Regions from separate parts of the Rossellomorea oryzaecorticis genome, predicted to be linked through region 1. Evidence: riboswitches for the same ligand, from Rfam matches in the RefSeq annotation. Region 1 holds a riboswitch; each other region holds the start of a gene.
The links. A riboswitch is a leader RNA that binds a small molecule or an ion and turns the genes downstream of it on or off. The one in region 1 is predicted to bind S-adenosylmethionine.
Positions count from the first base shown of each region.

Region 2: another riboswitch for S-adenosylmethionine. It lies ahead of ACKA06_RS19700 (Na+/H+ antiporter NhaC family protein); the one in region 1 lies ahead of ACKA06_RS05255 (methionine ABC transporter ATP-binding protein).
Region 3: another riboswitch for S-adenosylmethionine. It lies ahead of ACKA06_RS05960 (methionine ABC transporter ATP-binding protein); the one in region 1 lies ahead of ACKA06_RS05255 (methionine ABC transporter ATP-binding protein).
Region 4: another riboswitch for S-adenosylmethionine. It lies ahead of metK (methionine adenosyltransferase); the one in region 1 lies ahead of ACKA06_RS05255 (methionine ABC transporter ATP-binding protein).

Region 1 is NZ_JBJOSA010000003.1:208,238-212,272, forward strand. It holds gene ACKA06_RS05250 (methionine ABC transporter permease) at 1-449, opposite strand, end outside; gene ACKA06_RS05255 (methionine ABC transporter ATP-binding protein) at 439-1,464, opposite strand; SAM riboswitch class I at 1,586-1,690, opposite strand; gene uvrA (excinuclease ABC subunit UvrA) at 2,166-4,035, opposite strand, start outside.
Region 2 is NZ_JBJOSA010000027.1:31,640-35,674, reverse strand. It holds gene ACKA06_RS19705 (MFS transporter) at 1-1,001, opposite strand, end outside; SAM riboswitch class I at 1,270-1,374, shown strand; gene ACKA06_RS19700 (Na+/H+ antiporter NhaC family protein) at 1,459-2,775, shown strand; gene ACKA06_RS19695 ((S)-benzoin forming benzil reductase) at 2,821-3,579, opposite strand; gene ACKA06_RS19690 (helix-hairpin-helix domain-containing protein) at 3,649-4,035, opposite strand, start outside.
Region 3 is NZ_JBJOSA010000003.1:380,406-384,440, forward strand. It holds gene ACKA06_RS05950 (MetQ/NlpA family ABC transporter substrate-binding protein) at 105-920, opposite strand; gene ACKA06_RS05955 (methionine ABC transporter permease) at 948-1,613, opposite strand; gene ACKA06_RS05960 (methionine ABC transporter ATP-binding protein) at 1,603-2,616, opposite strand; SAM riboswitch class I at 2,707-2,813, opposite strand; gene ACKA06_RS05965 (hypothetical protein) at 3,319-4,011, shown strand.
Region 4 is NZ_JBJOSA010000014.1:2,908-6,942, reverse strand. It holds gene ACKA06_RS15270 (gamma carbonic anhydrase) at 1-282, shown strand, start outside; gene metK (methionine adenosyltransferase) at 672-1,871, opposite strand; SAM riboswitch class I at 2,097-2,237, opposite strand; gene pckA (phosphoenolpyruvate carboxykinase (ATP)) at 2,568-4,035, shown strand, end outside.

The DNA.
Region 1 (4,035 bases):
ACCAGCGTACTCAATGCTTCCGGGATGAGGATCCCGAAGATGATCTGCCACGGCCCGGCCCCCATGGACTCAGCCGCTTCGATGACCCCCGGTTCCACTTCAAGGAGTGAGCTCTCTACCAATCTCGCAATATAAGGAGCGGCAAATACGACAAGCGGTACCACTGCTGCCGCCGTCCCGATCGATGTCCCCACTACCAATCTTGTAAAGGGGATGATGGCCACCATCAAGATGATGAACGGGATTGAACGGAATACGTTGATGATGCTGCTCAATACTGAAAAGACGGCTTTATTTTCAAGTAAGTGTCCCTTCCTCGTTACCACGACGATGATGCCGAGCGGAAGCCCGATCAACGTTGCAAACAGGAGGGAGAATGACACCATCGCCACTGTATCCCATGTCGCTTCTATGATTCTCGGCCAGAATAATTCCCAATTAACTTGCACGCTTCTCCACCTCGCTTACAAATACTCTGTTCTTCCAATAATCCAAAATTTCTTCCGTTTCTTTCTTGCTGCCGATGATCTGTACGATGAGATTTCCGAACGGCTTGCCCTGGAGTTCTGTGATCTGGCCGAATAATACATTGATGTGGGCATTGAATTTCTTTGCCGTTTCGGACAGGATCGGCGTGCCTGTCGAATCTCCTTTGAAAATGAGGCGGCAGACGCGCCCTTCTTTGCTGTCATTCAATTTATCGAGAACCGATGCCGGCAGCTGATCATTCATGACGCTCTTCACGAAGTTTTTCGTTGTCGAGGTCTGCGGGTTGGAAAAGATTTCGAAGACACTGCCCTCTTCAACGATTTTCCCGTTTTCCATGACGGCCACTTTGTCGCAGATTTCCCGGATGACCCCCATTTCGTGGGTGATCATCACAATCGTAATGCCATATTCCGCGTTGATTCTCTTTAATAAGTTCAGGATCGATTCCGTCGTCTGTGGATCAAGTGCGGATGTTGCTTCGTCACAAAGCAGGATCGAAGGGGATGTCGCAAGGGCCCTTGCGATACCCACCCTTTGCTTCTGCCCTCCGGACAATTCATCCGGATAATGCTTCGCTTTATCTTCAAGGCCGACAAACGCGAGCAATTCCTTTACCCTCTCGCTGATTTTTTCTTTCGGCCATTTTGCCAGTTTCAGAGGATAGGCGATATTTCCTGCCACCGTCCGGGATTGAAATAGATTGAAGTGCTGAAAAATCATCCCGATGCGGTGACGCTCTTTCCTCAGATCAACTGCTGACTGATCTTTCAGGCTGCGCCCCTCTATGAAAATATCACCCGATGATGGTTTCTCTAAAAAATTGAGACAGCGGACAAGCGTGCTTTTTCCCGCTCCGCTGAACCCGATCACGCCGTATATTTCTCCCTTCTTCACTTCAAAGGACACATCCTTCAATGCGGTGAACGGACCGTCTTTCGTCTCGAATACTTTCGTAACATTCTGAACTCTGATCATACAGGACTTGCTCCTTTCACTGTGTATTCTTCTTGATGCCGGTATTTGAAGGACATGGATGAAAAATAAAAAGTGCCCCCCTTCATAAGAAGAGAGGCACAAATATGTATATGTCCCGCTCTTCTCATCTCTCAAGTCATATGACTTGATGGAATTGGCACGGTATTCATAAGAACCCGTTGCCGAGGTTTCGCAGGGCCAGTCCCTCCACCTCTCTGGATAAGAAGATATCACTTTATTAAGTTAAAGTTATGATGCGTTTAAGCATTAGGGTAATGGTAAAGGATTCTAATTGGTTTGTCAATCCTGTTTTTGAAGAATTTTGATTTTAATCACCGCAGTTGATTTCCGTGTAAACTTTGACCGTTCCTTTGCTCTCCAGGCATTTGCTTTCCGCGGGGAGGAAGGCGAGCCTCCTCGGCTTTGCCTGCGGGAAGAATTGCTCAGGCGGCTCGTTCAGAGGCGACAAGCATAAGGCGAACAAGCCGGAAAGGCGCTCTTTGCCTTTTTGGCTTGTTTGACTTATGACCTCGAGCCTCTAGCCGCCGGAGCTGGACAGGTCTCGACATTTCCTCTAAATCCCGTCGGAGTCAAATGCCTTCCGCTCCAATCCACTCAGTGTACTAATTCAAGAGAAAATCCTTCATAACCAACAGCAAAAAAAGAGAGCAGGATTTCTCCTAACTCTCTTTCATCAATCGTTAACTCGTCACTTCTTCCTTCTCGCGGATTTTCTTTTTCATCCGTTCGCGGTCACGTTCAAGGATTGGCTTCAAGTACTTACCGGTATAGGATCCTTTGGCTTCCGCGACTTTTTCCGGGGTTCCGCTGGCGATGATGGTTCCGCCTTTGTCGCCGCCTTCAGGTCCGAGGTCGACGATGTAGTCGGCCGCTTTGATGACGTCGAGGTTGTGCTCGATGACGAGTACGGTATCGCCGTTATCGACCAGGCGCTGAAGGACGGTGAGCAGACGTGAAATGTCATCGACATGGAGACCCGTTGTCGGTTCGTCCAGGATGTAAAGCGAACGGCCGGTTGAACGGCGGTGCAGCTCGGATGCCAGTTTTACACGCTGCGCTTCTCCTCCTGAAAGGGTCGTCGCAGGCTGGCCGAGTGTGATATAGCCTAACCCGACATCAAAGATCGTTTGAAGCTTCCGTTTGATTTTCGGGATGTTTTCGAAGAACTTCACCGCATCTTCCACTGTCATTTGAAGAACATCCGCAATATTCTTATCCTTGTATTTCACTTCAAGCGTTTCACGGTTGTATCGTTTACCATGACATACTTCACATGGGACATATACGTCCGGCAGGAAGTGCATTTCGATTTTGATGATTCCGTCACCGCGGCAGGCTTCGCATCTTCCGCCTTTTACGTTGAAGCTGAAGCGTCCTTTTTTATACCCGCGCACCTTTGCTTCATTGGTGGTTGCAAAAACATCACGGATATCATCGAATACGCCTGTGTAGGTTGCCGGATTCGATCTAGGGGTACGTCCGATCGGTGACTGATCGATATCGATGACTTTTTCGAGATGGTCGATCCCTTTCACTTCTTTGTGCTCACCAGGTTTGGTTTTGGCATTATGAAGCTTTTGCGCCAGGGATTTGTGAAGGATCTCATTGATCAGAGTACTCTTTCCTGAACCGGAAACCCCTGTGACCGCCGTAAAGACACCGAGCGGAAACTTTGCTTTCACGTTGTTCAAGTTGTTTTCCTTGGCGCCGACAATTTCAAGATATCTTCCATCCGGCTTACGCCTTTCCTGAGGAAGCGGAATGAATCTCTTTCCGGATAAATACTGTCCTGTTAAGGATTTTTTGTCATCCATGACTTCTTGGGGTGTTCCGGCTGAAATGACATTTCCACCGTGTACACCTGCTCCGGGACCGATATCGATCAGATAATCGGCTGCAAGCATCGTATCCTCATCATGCTCTACAACGATCAAGGTATTTCCGATATCACGCATATTCTTGAGTGTATCGATCAATCGGTCATTGTCCCGCTGATGAAGTCCGATGGATGGCTCATCCAGGATATACAGGACTCCCGTCAGGCGCGATCCGATCTGGGTCGCGAGACGGATCCGCTGTGCTTCCCCTCCGGAAAGGGTTCCTGCTGCACGGCTTAATGTCAGATAATCAAGACCTACATTCACAAGGAAGCCGAGTCGCTCACGGATTTCCCTAAGGATCAGCCTTGCGATTTTCATGTCTTTTTCGGAAAGTTCAAGCTGTGCAAAGAAGTTGTCCGCTTCCTCGATCGAGAATGCAGTGACTTCCCCGATATGGAGAGCGTCCACCTTCACCGCCAGGCTTTCTTCCTTCAGGCGGTGCCCGTTACAAGTCGGGCAGTCCTGCTGCGCCATGTATTTCTCCATCTGCTCCCGGATATAGTCCGAGCTTGTTTCACGGTAGCGCCGCTCGATATTTTTCATGACTCCTTCAAAGCGGAGATAATTCTCGCGCACCTGGCCGAAGTCGTTTTCATAGCGGAAGTAGATTTCATCCCTGCCCGACCCCTTCAGAATTTTATCCATTTTATCTTTCGGGATATCCTTGACC
Region 2 (4,035 bases), on a different contig from region 1:
GAATAAATCGTGACGGCCGTTGCGGTGATGTGAGCGGGCGTAATTTCCCGGATATAACGGAGGCCTGCCGGGACGAACAAACCGATCGCAAGACCCTGCATGACAGCAGAGCTGTATACAAGCCACAGGCTCGGTTCAGTGAAATAAAAGAGCCAGCGGATCATGGAGGCAGCTCCTGCGAGGGCCGCGACCGACAAAAGTCCGAACCTGTCGATCCAGCTGCCTGCGATTCTCATGAACGGAACTTCCGATAATACAGCAATCAAGAATGCGAGCCCTATCCCTGCATATGTCCCGCCCGAATCTTCGACGAATAATCCGAAGTATGTATTATTGGCGAGATTCGGTCCGAATACCATGAAGGTGACGACCAGGAATATGAGGAATTTTTTCAGTCCGAACAATTCTTTCATACCCGCTTTCAAATCGAGCTTGGCCGAGGCTCGTTCCTTTGGGAACCGGAAAGCAAGTACAGCCGACAGCACCAGACATATGAAGAATGTATAGAAAATGATAGTCGGGCCGATGAACCCTTCGGACAGTTTTCCCATCACATATACCGCGACACCAAAGCCCAATGAACCAAATAATCGTATATTTCCATAATTATATTTCACTTTACTCGTATATTTCAGGCTGATACTGTCAGAAACGGGTATGATCGCGCTCTGGAAAACAGCGACAAGGATGGCTGTCAGGAGAATCCCGTAATACAGGTCAGTCACCAGGTATCCCAGTGCAAAAATCCCCGCAACAAGTGACGTAAAAGAGAGTACCTGGGTCGGACGGTTTGTCGTGTCGCTCACCATCCCCCAGACCGGCTGAAAGAAGATCATCATGATGGGTCCGATCGACATGATGGTCCCGATCTGGTAGCCATTCAAACCGACACTTTCACTTAAATAGACGCTTAACAGCGGGTATAGACTGCCCACCCCAAAAAAAGTCAAAAAATAAAAGCCTTGCAAAGTAAAGACTTGATTACGCACCGTTTTTTCCACTTCCGTATCCCCCAGATGTTTTTTTATCCCTATAATACTAGACCTATTTTAGAAGATTGTAAATCCTTTTTATGGATAAAAAAAGACCCTGCGTCTTTCGTCCATTATAAAGGATCCTGTTAGCATAGGGCTTCCCCGGATTGGATCGAATGGACTGGAAATCTTTTATAGTCCCATTAAAAGAATACGGACAAATTTACGTTTGACTTTTTCTCTTAAACGCCTTAAAGTATGTAAGTATAATTTTTAAATGAATATAAACGTATTCTTCTTATCCAGAGAGACGGAGGGACTGGCCCTGTGATGTCTCGGCAGCGGACTCATTTTGAGTGCTGTGCCACATCCAGCAAGCATGATGCTTGAAAGATAAGGGGAGAGTTTCTTTTAATGGAAACCTCTTCTTACCCAAGAAGAGGTTTTTTATTTTCCAACACCATATGCCAAAGGAGTTGTTCAAATGTTTAACGAAAAAGGAAATTTTCTGGCGTTACTGCCATTAGTCATATTTGTTGCACTGTTTCTCGGTGCGGGAATCATTTCAGGTGATTTCTACGCATTCCCGGTACTCGTTTCCATTATTATCGCAGCCGTAGCGGCACTGCTTATGAACCGTAAAGAGTCACTGAATGCAAAAGTGGAACGCTTCGCCAAAGGGGCGGGACACCCTGATATCATGATCATGGTGTTCATCTTCCTATTAGCAGGGGCATTCTCCGGAGTCGCTGAAAAAATGGGTGCCGTTGATTCAACGGTGAACCTGGCTTTATCTGTACTTCCGGAAAATTTGATTATCGTTGGTTTGTTCATCATTGCAGCATTTGTTTCATTATCCATGGGGACCTCAATGGGTACGATCGCAGCGCTTGCGCCGATCGGTGTGGGAATCAGCAACGGCACTGACATCAGCATGCCTATTGCCATGGCAACAGTCATCGGGGGTGCGATGTTCGGTGATAACCTCTCCTTCATTTCCGATACAACAATCGCGGCAGTGCGCACGCAGAAAACAGAAATGAAAGATAAGTTCAAAGTGAATTTCTTCATCGTCCTGCCTGCTGCCATCCTGACGATGCTCATCTTGTTCTTTATCACGGCAGGCAATCAGTCTGCGGTTGAGGCAGGAACGTATGACTGGGTGAAGATCCTCCCTTATCTCGGTGTCATCATCGGGGCATTGGCAGGACTAAATGTGTTCGTGGTGTTATTCGGAGGCATCGTTCTTTCAGGCATCATCGGGTTAGCCGATGGAAGCTTTACCCTTTCGAGCTATTTTGGAAGCGTCGCTGACGGAATGACAGGTATGGCAGAAATCGTCATTCTTTCCGTCCTGATCGGAGGCGTTGTAGAACTGATCCGGTATAACGGCGGCATTCAGGCGCTGCTTTATCTTGCAACACGCAAGATCCGCTCGCCAAAAGGAGCCCAGCTTGCAACTGCAGGACTTGTAAGCTCAACAAATCTTTGCACTGCGAATAATACAATCTCTATCATCATTGCGGGTCCGCTTGCGAAAGAAATCGGTGATAATTACGGTGTCGACGCACGTAAATCGGCAAGTATTCTCGATATCTTCTCCTGCTCCGTGCAAGGCCTGATCCCTTATGGAGCCCAGGCGCTGCTCGTCGCAGAAACAGCGGGAATCTCTCCACTGAGCATCATTGCATATGCTTTCTATCCGATCCTGACAGCAGTATGCGGATTGGCTGCGATCCGCTTTGCGCTGCCGAAGTTCACGCGGGCAAAAGCGCCAAAGGCAAGCACAGCACGCTCATAATATAAAAAGAGACAAAACCGATTAAGGATTTGTCTCTTTTTCTTTTTATAACAAGTCATTCACGTGATACAATTTGCCGGACTCCACGTCTTTTTCCGTTACAAGATCCACAAGGGCGCCAGCTACTGTATCCGCACCCCTCAGCATCCCCTGCTCCTTGTATCGCTTGAAGTTTTCTACATCTGCGAAAGCTTCTTCAGAAGAAGAACGGATGGTGCCCTGCATATCCGTGTCCATCACTCCCGGACTGAACGCAATCACTTTGTGGCGGCTGCCCATTTTTGAAAGTTCAAGACTGACGGTTTCGGTCAGCATATTGATGCCGGCCTTCGTGGAACAATAGGTACTCCACCCATAGACTGGCCTGCTCCCCGCCCCGGAACTCACATTGACCATGATCAGCTTGCTTCTATCAGATTCTTGCAAGGCTTTCAGCATTTCATTTGTAACAATCATGGGGGACAGCAGATTGACATTCACGCTTGTCTCAAGATCGGCATTCTCCACCTGCCCCGATGGATTGATAGGTGTCACCACTCCGGCGTTTTGAATCAAAAAGACTCGTTCGGCGTTGGCTTCCAATACTTTTTCTCCTGCCTTCTTCGCTGCCTTCCCGGTTTCATCGGGATTGGAAAGATCGCATCGCACGAACTCATAGGAGACTCCTTCTCCTTCACACATCGATTTTAGTGCCTCATTATCCGATCTTGAAATATTGATCAGTGAAATCCCCTTTTCAATGAAGAGCTTTGCGATTGACTCCCCAAGTCCCCTGGTGGCACCCGTTACGATTGCATAATCCATCCTATCCTCTCCTTTCTTATATGAATTGATTATATAGGAGAATAGGTGAATCAAGAAAGTTTTTCGTCCTTACCGCTTCTCGTCCCAAGCCTTTGTCGGACGGTCAGTGGGATAGCCGTGTTCAGCCCTGTATGCTTTTCTTTCAGCGGTGAAGTCCCACCAATTCTTTTCACTGTCAGGATGCCGGGCATGGTGGACAACACAACGTAAGGAATCTTCTACACAGGGATCCATCCACACTCCGTATTTTTTCTCGAGTGCGATAATGAGGTCTTCCCCTTTTTCATCCTTGATCTCTTCAAATGTATGAAACTGCAAATCTTCGACGACGTTATGGGCCATGTTCGGACCGATGGAAGGAATCTGCTGGAAATTGGACATCCCGACCAGATATCGAGCTCTTTCAAGCGGGATCCCCAGTCTTTCACCCAGTTCTTCCGGGGAATATGTGTTGAT
Region 3 (4,035 bases), 170 kb from region 1:
AGGGGTTGTATGAACAAAACTTGCGATGTTTAAGACGGTAACGCAGTGAGGGACGGGCCTTTAACTTACTAAAGGCCCGTCCCTCACTATACTAAAGTATGCAATTATTCCATCCACTCCGGCTTCCCGAAACCTTTGAACTCTTCATCAATCACTTTTTCAAATTCGTCTGCTTCCACGACTGCTTTGATATCCTTTGCAAGCTGTGAATCAACGTCTTTCGTGTTCATAACGACGCGGTTGCGGTATTGGTCAGGCATGTTCTCAAGCTGCAGCGCGTCAAGGAGATCCATTTTTGCCGCAAGTGCGTAGTTCCCCGGAACTGCTGATAGGTCTACGCTTTCAACTGCTCTTGGAAGCTGAGCCGCTTCGATCGGTTTGAATTGCAGGTTCTTAACGTTTTTATCGATGTCTTTTTCAGATACTGTAAGCGGATCCGTGCCTTCTTTCAATGTGATCAGCTCAGCATCCACGAGGATTTGGAATGCGCGGGCTGCGTTTGTCGGATCGTTCGGGATGGCGATGGCGCTGCCTTCCTTGATGTCTTCGAGAGAATCAAATTTCTCTGAATAGATCCCCATCGGTGCAGTCGGCACCACGATGACTTCTGAAAGCTCCATACCGTGCTGCTCTGCGAATGTTTCCATATAGATTTTGTGCTGGAACAGGTTGGCGTCAAGATCCCCCTGAGCGAGTGCATTGTTCGGCTGGATGTAGTCGCTGAATTCTTTCACTTCAACGGTGTATCCTTTTTCCTCAAGACCTGGTTTGATGGCTTTTGTGACCATGTCGCTGTAAGGACCGGATGTCGCCCCGATCGTGATTTCTTTTTTATCTTCAGAACTTGCTTCTTCTCCACTGCATGCTGCCAGCAGGCTGACAGTCAATGCTGCTGCTAATAGTAAAAACCATTTTTTCATCTGAAATCTTCCCCCTGAATGTTTTGATTATCGTTTATCTACTACTCTTGCAAAAATGTCGCCTGTATATTGGATGAGCTGCACAAGGCAAATCAGCACGACGACCGTGGTAATCATGACCGTATTGTCGTAGCGGTAATAGCCGAAACGGATAGCAAGGTCACCAATACCGCCTCCGCCTACAATCCCGGCCATGGCGGAATATGCGACCAGGCTGATGGTTGTGATCGTGACGGCCTGGATGACGGCCGGCTTCGCTTCCGGCAGCAGGACGTCCTTGATGATCATCCATGGACTCGCCCCAACCGACACCGATGCTTCGATGACTCCCTTATCAATCTCGCGAAGGGCGGTCTCTACCATTCTTGCGAAAAACGGGATCCCCGCCACAGAGAGTGATACGGAGGCAGCTGTCGGCCCGATCGTCGTTCCCGTCAGTAGTTTAGTAAGCGGCAGTAGTGCAACCAATAAAATGATGAATGGGATCGAGCGGACCATGTTGACGACGAAGCCGACGATCTTTTTAATGAAGCCGTTCTGCAGGAACAATCCTTTGTCTGTCACAAAAAGCAGGATACCGAGCGGAAGGCCGATCAGGATCGCGATGGCCAGTGAAATGCCGACCATATAGATGGTTTCGAGGAATGCTTTATTCAATTCTGGTAAAATCGCAGTCAAAGAATCAGGCAGCACGGTCGAGCACCTCCAGACTTTGTGTTTTAGCCGTTATATAACGGATGGCGGCCTGTATTTCGGACTCTTCGCCGATCAGCTCCATGATGAAAATTCCGAGCGGCGTTTCCTGGATATATTCGATTTTTCCGTGAAGGATATTGCCTCGTACCTTGTATTTTTGAAACACTTCCGAAACCACACTTTCCTCTGCAATCGAACCCTTGAACTGGATTTTGATCAGCTTGCCTGTCCGGCTCTTCAATAGGTGAGGCGGCAGTTCGAACTGCAGGATATTTTCAATAAACTGTTTTGTCAACGGCTGTCTCGGGTTTGCGAACAAGTCGTACACGGGGCCTTCCTCCACGATTCTCCCGTCCTGCATGACGGCCATCCGATCGCAGATTTCCTTTACGACTTCCATTTCGTGCGTGATGAGGACGATTGTGAGCCCAAGCTGTTTGTTGATGTCTTTTAACAGTTTTAGGATCGACTTTGTTGTACTCGGATCAAGTGCTGAGGTCGCTTCGTCGCATAGGAGGACGGATGGGTTGTTTGCGAGTGCCCTGGCGATTCCGACGCGCTGTTTCTGGCCGCCGCTCAGCTGTGCGGGATAGGCTTGAGCTTTGTCGCTAAGTCCGACCATCTCCAGCAATTCGGTCACCCTTGGTTCAATTTCTGACTTCGGCACCCTGGCTGCTTTCAAAGCAAAAGCGAGATTTTCATACACCGTTTTCGCTTTAATGAGGTGGAAATGCTGAAAGATCATGCTGATTTTCTGACGTGCGAGTCGGAGTTCCCTGGAATTCAGCTTTGTCAGGTCCTGACCGTCGATGATGATCTCCCCGGATGTCGGTTTTTCCAGTAAGTTCAGGCATCGGATCAGAGAGCTTTTCCCCGCCCCGCTGTAGCCGACGATACCGAAGATTTCCCCTTTTTCAATGGTGACGGAGACATTATCCACACCGAGGACCGTCTGCTTTTTTGTTTTGTATTCTTTTACTAGATTGTTGATTCTGATCATCATTCACACCCCTTTTCTTTTTTCAATGTTGTTTGCCAAATAAAAAATGCTTCTTTCAATTACTGAAAGAAGCATCGCGCTTATGTCATCGACTTATCTTTCAGAATGAAACCCATTCTGCAGGAATTAGCACCGTTCCATAAATGGAGGTTGCCGGACGTCACAGGGCCTGATCCCTCGGTCGCTCTTGATAATTTGAAAATATTTAATTGTTTGAGTTTTTAATCTTATAGGTGATATTATATGGTTTGTTTTGGAAAGTCAATAAAGGATTTTGAATTGATTTTTTATGTAAGCGATTTCTTTGTTGTGGTTAAAAGAAAATCCCCCTCCAAAAATAATTCCTTGTATACCGCTTTTGATTTCCGTGGAAGGCTTCGCTTTCCACTCCAATCAAAAGCTGGGTTGAGCTAAAATCATTCCTCCCATTTAAGGCACCTTTATCTTTTTAATCAAACGTTTGATTAACATCTCAAACTCTTGATGGGACAGCCTTTTGAAGGTTTAAACAAACGTTTAATTAAAATGTAGATAACCTTGTGCGCAACTGAATACAAAGACCTAATCACGCATGATTATAAAGTTTCATTTTGTAGTAAAATAGATGTTTTAATCTAGCAGAATAAGGGAATATATGTTAAATTAGTTGGGGCTTTTTGCTTGTTTACTAGTAAACTATTAACTATGGGAGCTGAAGGATTGATGAAAATGATACGACTGAATGCAATGTTGATTGCAGTACTTATGCTTTTGCTTGCAGGCTGCGGAACTTCGGAGAAATCTTCTGGGGATGCCAATGCTGAAAACAAAGATAACGAAAAGGTTTCAATGGAAAATACCGACGGGGATGAAAGCGCTGAAGTTGCAGGCGAAGATGAAAGTGAAGGCGAAGTGTTTGAAGCATCAACTGAAAAAGAGGAAGATCAAGATGCCCAGCCTTCTGAAAACATCCTGGATGAGAAGAAGGTATTTAAATACGATGACGATTCAGTCATTATCACGCTGGATAAAGCTGAATTCACTACCGAATTCAAATCTTCCAATGCAGACCCTGAAGACTCGATGTCTAACAGGAAAATCATCAGTGATTCTGAAATCTTCTTACATATGACTGGAACCATTTCAAATGACACAACTGATTCAGTCAGCTTTGATGGACCGTTGTCCCCGATAAACTTTTATTTGACTTATGACGGCAAGCACGAATTTGACATGTACGGTGCTGCTGAAACAGAGGAAGGCAATACATTTAAAACACTGTCCAGCGTCGACGCTTTAACGGAAAGCAAGGTCCATTTTTACGCCCAGGTGCCAAAACCAGTATCCCAAACGGATAAACCTTTAGTACTCCAAGTGAAGATGGATGAGGAAACATTTGAGGTGCCGCTGCGTTAGGCTCCTATCCATGAAGAAACTCAC
Region 4 (4,035 bases), on a different contig from region 1:
GTCGGCCATGGTGTCATCCTGCACAGCTGTAAAATAAGGAAAAAAGCCCTCATCGGCATGGGATCGATCATCCTCGATAATGCCGAAATCGGGGAAGGTGCTTTTATCGGTGCCGGAAGTCTTGTCCCCCAAGGGAAAGTCATCCCTCCCAATACACTTGCCTTCGGCCGTCCCGCTAAAGTGGTGAGGGAACTAAATGAGCATGATATCAGTGAAATGAAACGGATCTCGAGGGAATATGCAGAAAAAGGACAGTATTATAAAAGCATCAAACCATTTTGATTCTTATACTTGTGATACCCCAATCCCAGCTGGATTACTACTGTTAAAAAACGGGATATACTGATCCGGTCTTAATTTTGGCCGGATCGGCAATTAGAAACCTGCAGCAGAATAGAGAATGCTGGTGCTTATTATTTTATCACCCGGGATGAAATTATATCTCCCGTTTTTTTATTTTATCGTGCAAATGCACAGTATATCGGCCAGAATATCTTTTTATCGACCAAAATCCCGATATATCGACCAATCTGCAAAATACGACAAATCCTGCATTCGCTCTGCTTTTCAACCCGCACTCTTCACCCACATATTCCTTTCATCCCCTACCCGAAGGAATTCCATCAAAAAAACCAACACCCGTAAAGGTGCTGGTTTTTTTATACCTGCTATTAGTTAAGAGCTTCTGCTTTCAATGCTTCAGCTTTGTCCGTACGCTCCCAAGGAAGATCAAGATCGTTGCGGCCGAAGTGTCCGTAAGCAGCTGTCTGCTTGTAGATCGGACGGCGAAGGTCGAGCATCTTGATGATTCCTGCCGGGCGAAGGTCAAAGTTATTGCGAACCACATCAACCAATACATCCTCCGAAACTTTACCCGTTCCGAATGTATCGACTGAGATCGAAACAGGCTGAGCTACACCGATTGCATACGCCAGTTGGACTTCACATTTCTCAGCAAGTCCTGCTGCCACGATGTTTTTCGCAACATAGCGTGCTGCATAAGCTGCAGATCGGTCAACCTTCGTTGCATCCTTACCGGAGAAGGCACCGCCGCCGTGGCGTGCATAACCGCCGTACGTGTCAACGATGATCTTGCGGCCTGTAAGACCTGCATCCCCTTGAGGTCCGCCGATGACGAAGCGGCCAGTCGGGTTGATGAAGTATTTAGTGTTTTCGTCGATCAGTTCTTTCGGTACAACCGGATCGATGACATATTCCTTCAGGTTGCGCTGGATCTGTTCAAGTGAAACTTCAGGGTGATGCTGTGTAGAGATGACGATCGTGTCGATACGCACAGGCTTATCGTTTTCATCATACTCAACAGTTACCTGGGTTTTACCGTCCGGACGTAGGTAAGGAAGAACTTCTTCTTTACGGACTTCAGTCAATTGACGGGATATTTTGTGAGCAAGCGAGATCGGAAGCGGCATAAGCTCCTTCGTTTCGTTGCACGCAAATCCGAACATCAGCCCCTGGTCCCCTGCACCGATCGCTTCGATTTCTTCATCGGACATTTGCCCTTCACGAGCTTCAAGCGCCTGGTCTACACCCTGGGCGATATCTGCGGACTGCTCGTCGATTGATGTCAATACAGCACAAGTTTCGGCATCGAAACCATATTTTGCACGAGTGTAGCCGATCCCGCGAATCGTTTCACGGACGATTTTCGGAATGTCCACATACGTACTCGTCGTGATTTCACCTGCAACAAGCACAAGGCCTGTTGTAACAGATGTTTCACAAGCCACGCGGGCATTCGGATCATTCGTTAAAATGGCATCAAGAATTGAATCAGAGATTTGGTCACAAATCTTATCTGGGTGTCCTTCAGTTACGGACTCAGATGTAAACAGACGACGTTTAGTTGACATCAAGGTTCCTCCTTAAGCGTAATTGCCGGCTTTACCGGCAAAACAAATAAACAGATACGGTACTCATTTCCCTAAGTAGTATGAAGTAAACATGGTTTTTTTATAAGGAAGGCCCTTATATAAAACCTGAGATTTAACTAATTATGCAGACTATAAAAACAGAAAAAACCCTTCCTCTAAAAAGCACAAAGAGGAAAGGTTTCAGATCATAGCCGCGCCTTTTCTCTCTTATCGTTCAAGGTATCCACCTTGCCTCAGTTTAGCACCTTCGCTTCATGGGATCCTTCAATAAGAAGGACCCACTATCTATTTAGCAGGTTGCTGGGTTTCATAGGGTCTGCTCCCTCCACCAGCTCAGGATAAGAGTATCCGTTCAAGGTACAATAATAACGTTAAATACTCAAGAGTGTCAAATGTTTTTTAGTATGAAAAGATTCCCGGTAAATCCGACTGGATAAACGACTCAAATATATAAGAAGAAACATAACAACCATGGGTAAATGCATGATGATTTTCCGGTGGACAAGCATAAACTGCTCTAATAAGGAGAAATAAGGTGCGGATTTTAAGGAAAATGTTACAAGTTTAAGTCACAATATAAAAAATGACTAAATAGTATAGACTAATAAATTAATTGTGTTATACTATTTTTGAAAAGATACAAGGTATTTAAATTTATATAAAGGAAGGGTTCTAATGAATTCAGTGAGCATGTCTAATGAGTTAACAGAATTACTTAACGGTCAAAACATAAAAAATCAACTGTCTGTTTCACAATTAGTGGAAAAAGTTCTCCATAGAAATGAAGGCGTTTTAACTTCTTCGGGTGCGGTAAGAGCTGAAACTGGAACATATACAGGGCGCTCTCCTAAAGATAAATTCATCGTCGAGGAGCCTACTACGAAAGATAAGATTGATTGGGGATCTGTCAATCAGCCAATCTCCGCTGAATCATTCGATAAATTATATCATAAAGTCCTTGCATACTTAAAAGAAAAAGAAGAAGTATTCGTCTTCAACGGGTTTGCAGGCGCAGATCCAAAACATAGACTGCCGATTCAGGTGATCAATGAATTTGCGTGGCATAACCTTTTCGCGCACCAGCTTTTCATCCGTCCAAGTGCGGAGGAGCTAATCTCTCACAATTCCGAATTCACGATCGTTTCTGCCCCTAACTTTAAAGCAGATCCCGCGGTTGACGGCACCAACTCGGAAACATTCATCATTGTTTCATTTGAAAAACGCATCGTCCTGATCGGCGGGACTGAATATGCAGGAGAAATGAAAAAGTCAATCTTCTCAGTCATGAACTACATGCTCCCTGAAGCCGATATCCTTTCCATGCACTGCTCGGCGAATGTAGGCCGCGAAGGCGATGTTGCCTTATTCTTCGGACTTTCCGGAACCGGGAAGACGACTTTATCGGCAGATCCCAACCGCCGTCTTATCGGAGACGACGAACACGGATGGTCGCCGAACGGCGTATTCAATATCGAAGGCGGCTGCTATGCAAAATGCATCGGGCTGACCCGTGAAAAAGAGCCTCAAATCTTCGATGCCATCCGATTCGGATCAGTCCTTGAGAATGTCGTGCTTGATGACGATTCACGCATTCCGGATTATGAGGATAACAGTTTAACAGAAAATACCCGTGCCGCTTATCCGCTCCAGGCAATGGAAAATATCGTGGAGCCAAGCGTGGCCGGACACCCTAATACAATCGTATTCCTGACTGCGGATGCATTCGGCGTACTGCCTCCGATCAGCAAACTGACAAAAGAACAGGCAATGTACCACTTCCTGAGCGGATACACTTCCAAGCTTGCTGGAACCGAGCGCGGCATCACTTCGCCGCAGGCAACATTCTCAACATGCTTCGGTTCGCCATTCCTGCCGCTTGCAGCTACTCGTTATGCTGAAATGCTCGGAAAGAAAATCGATGAGCATAATGCAGAAGTGTATCTCGTGAATACTGGATGGACCGGCGGTGAATATGGCGTCGGCAGCCGAATGAAGCTTTCATTCACGCGTGCGATGGTGCAGGCAGCATTGGAAGGGGAACTGACGAACGTCGAAACCGAAAAGGACGAAATCTTCGGCCTGAACATCCCTGTACACGTACCTGGAGTACCGGATGAGGTACTGCAGCCGGTTAAGACATGGT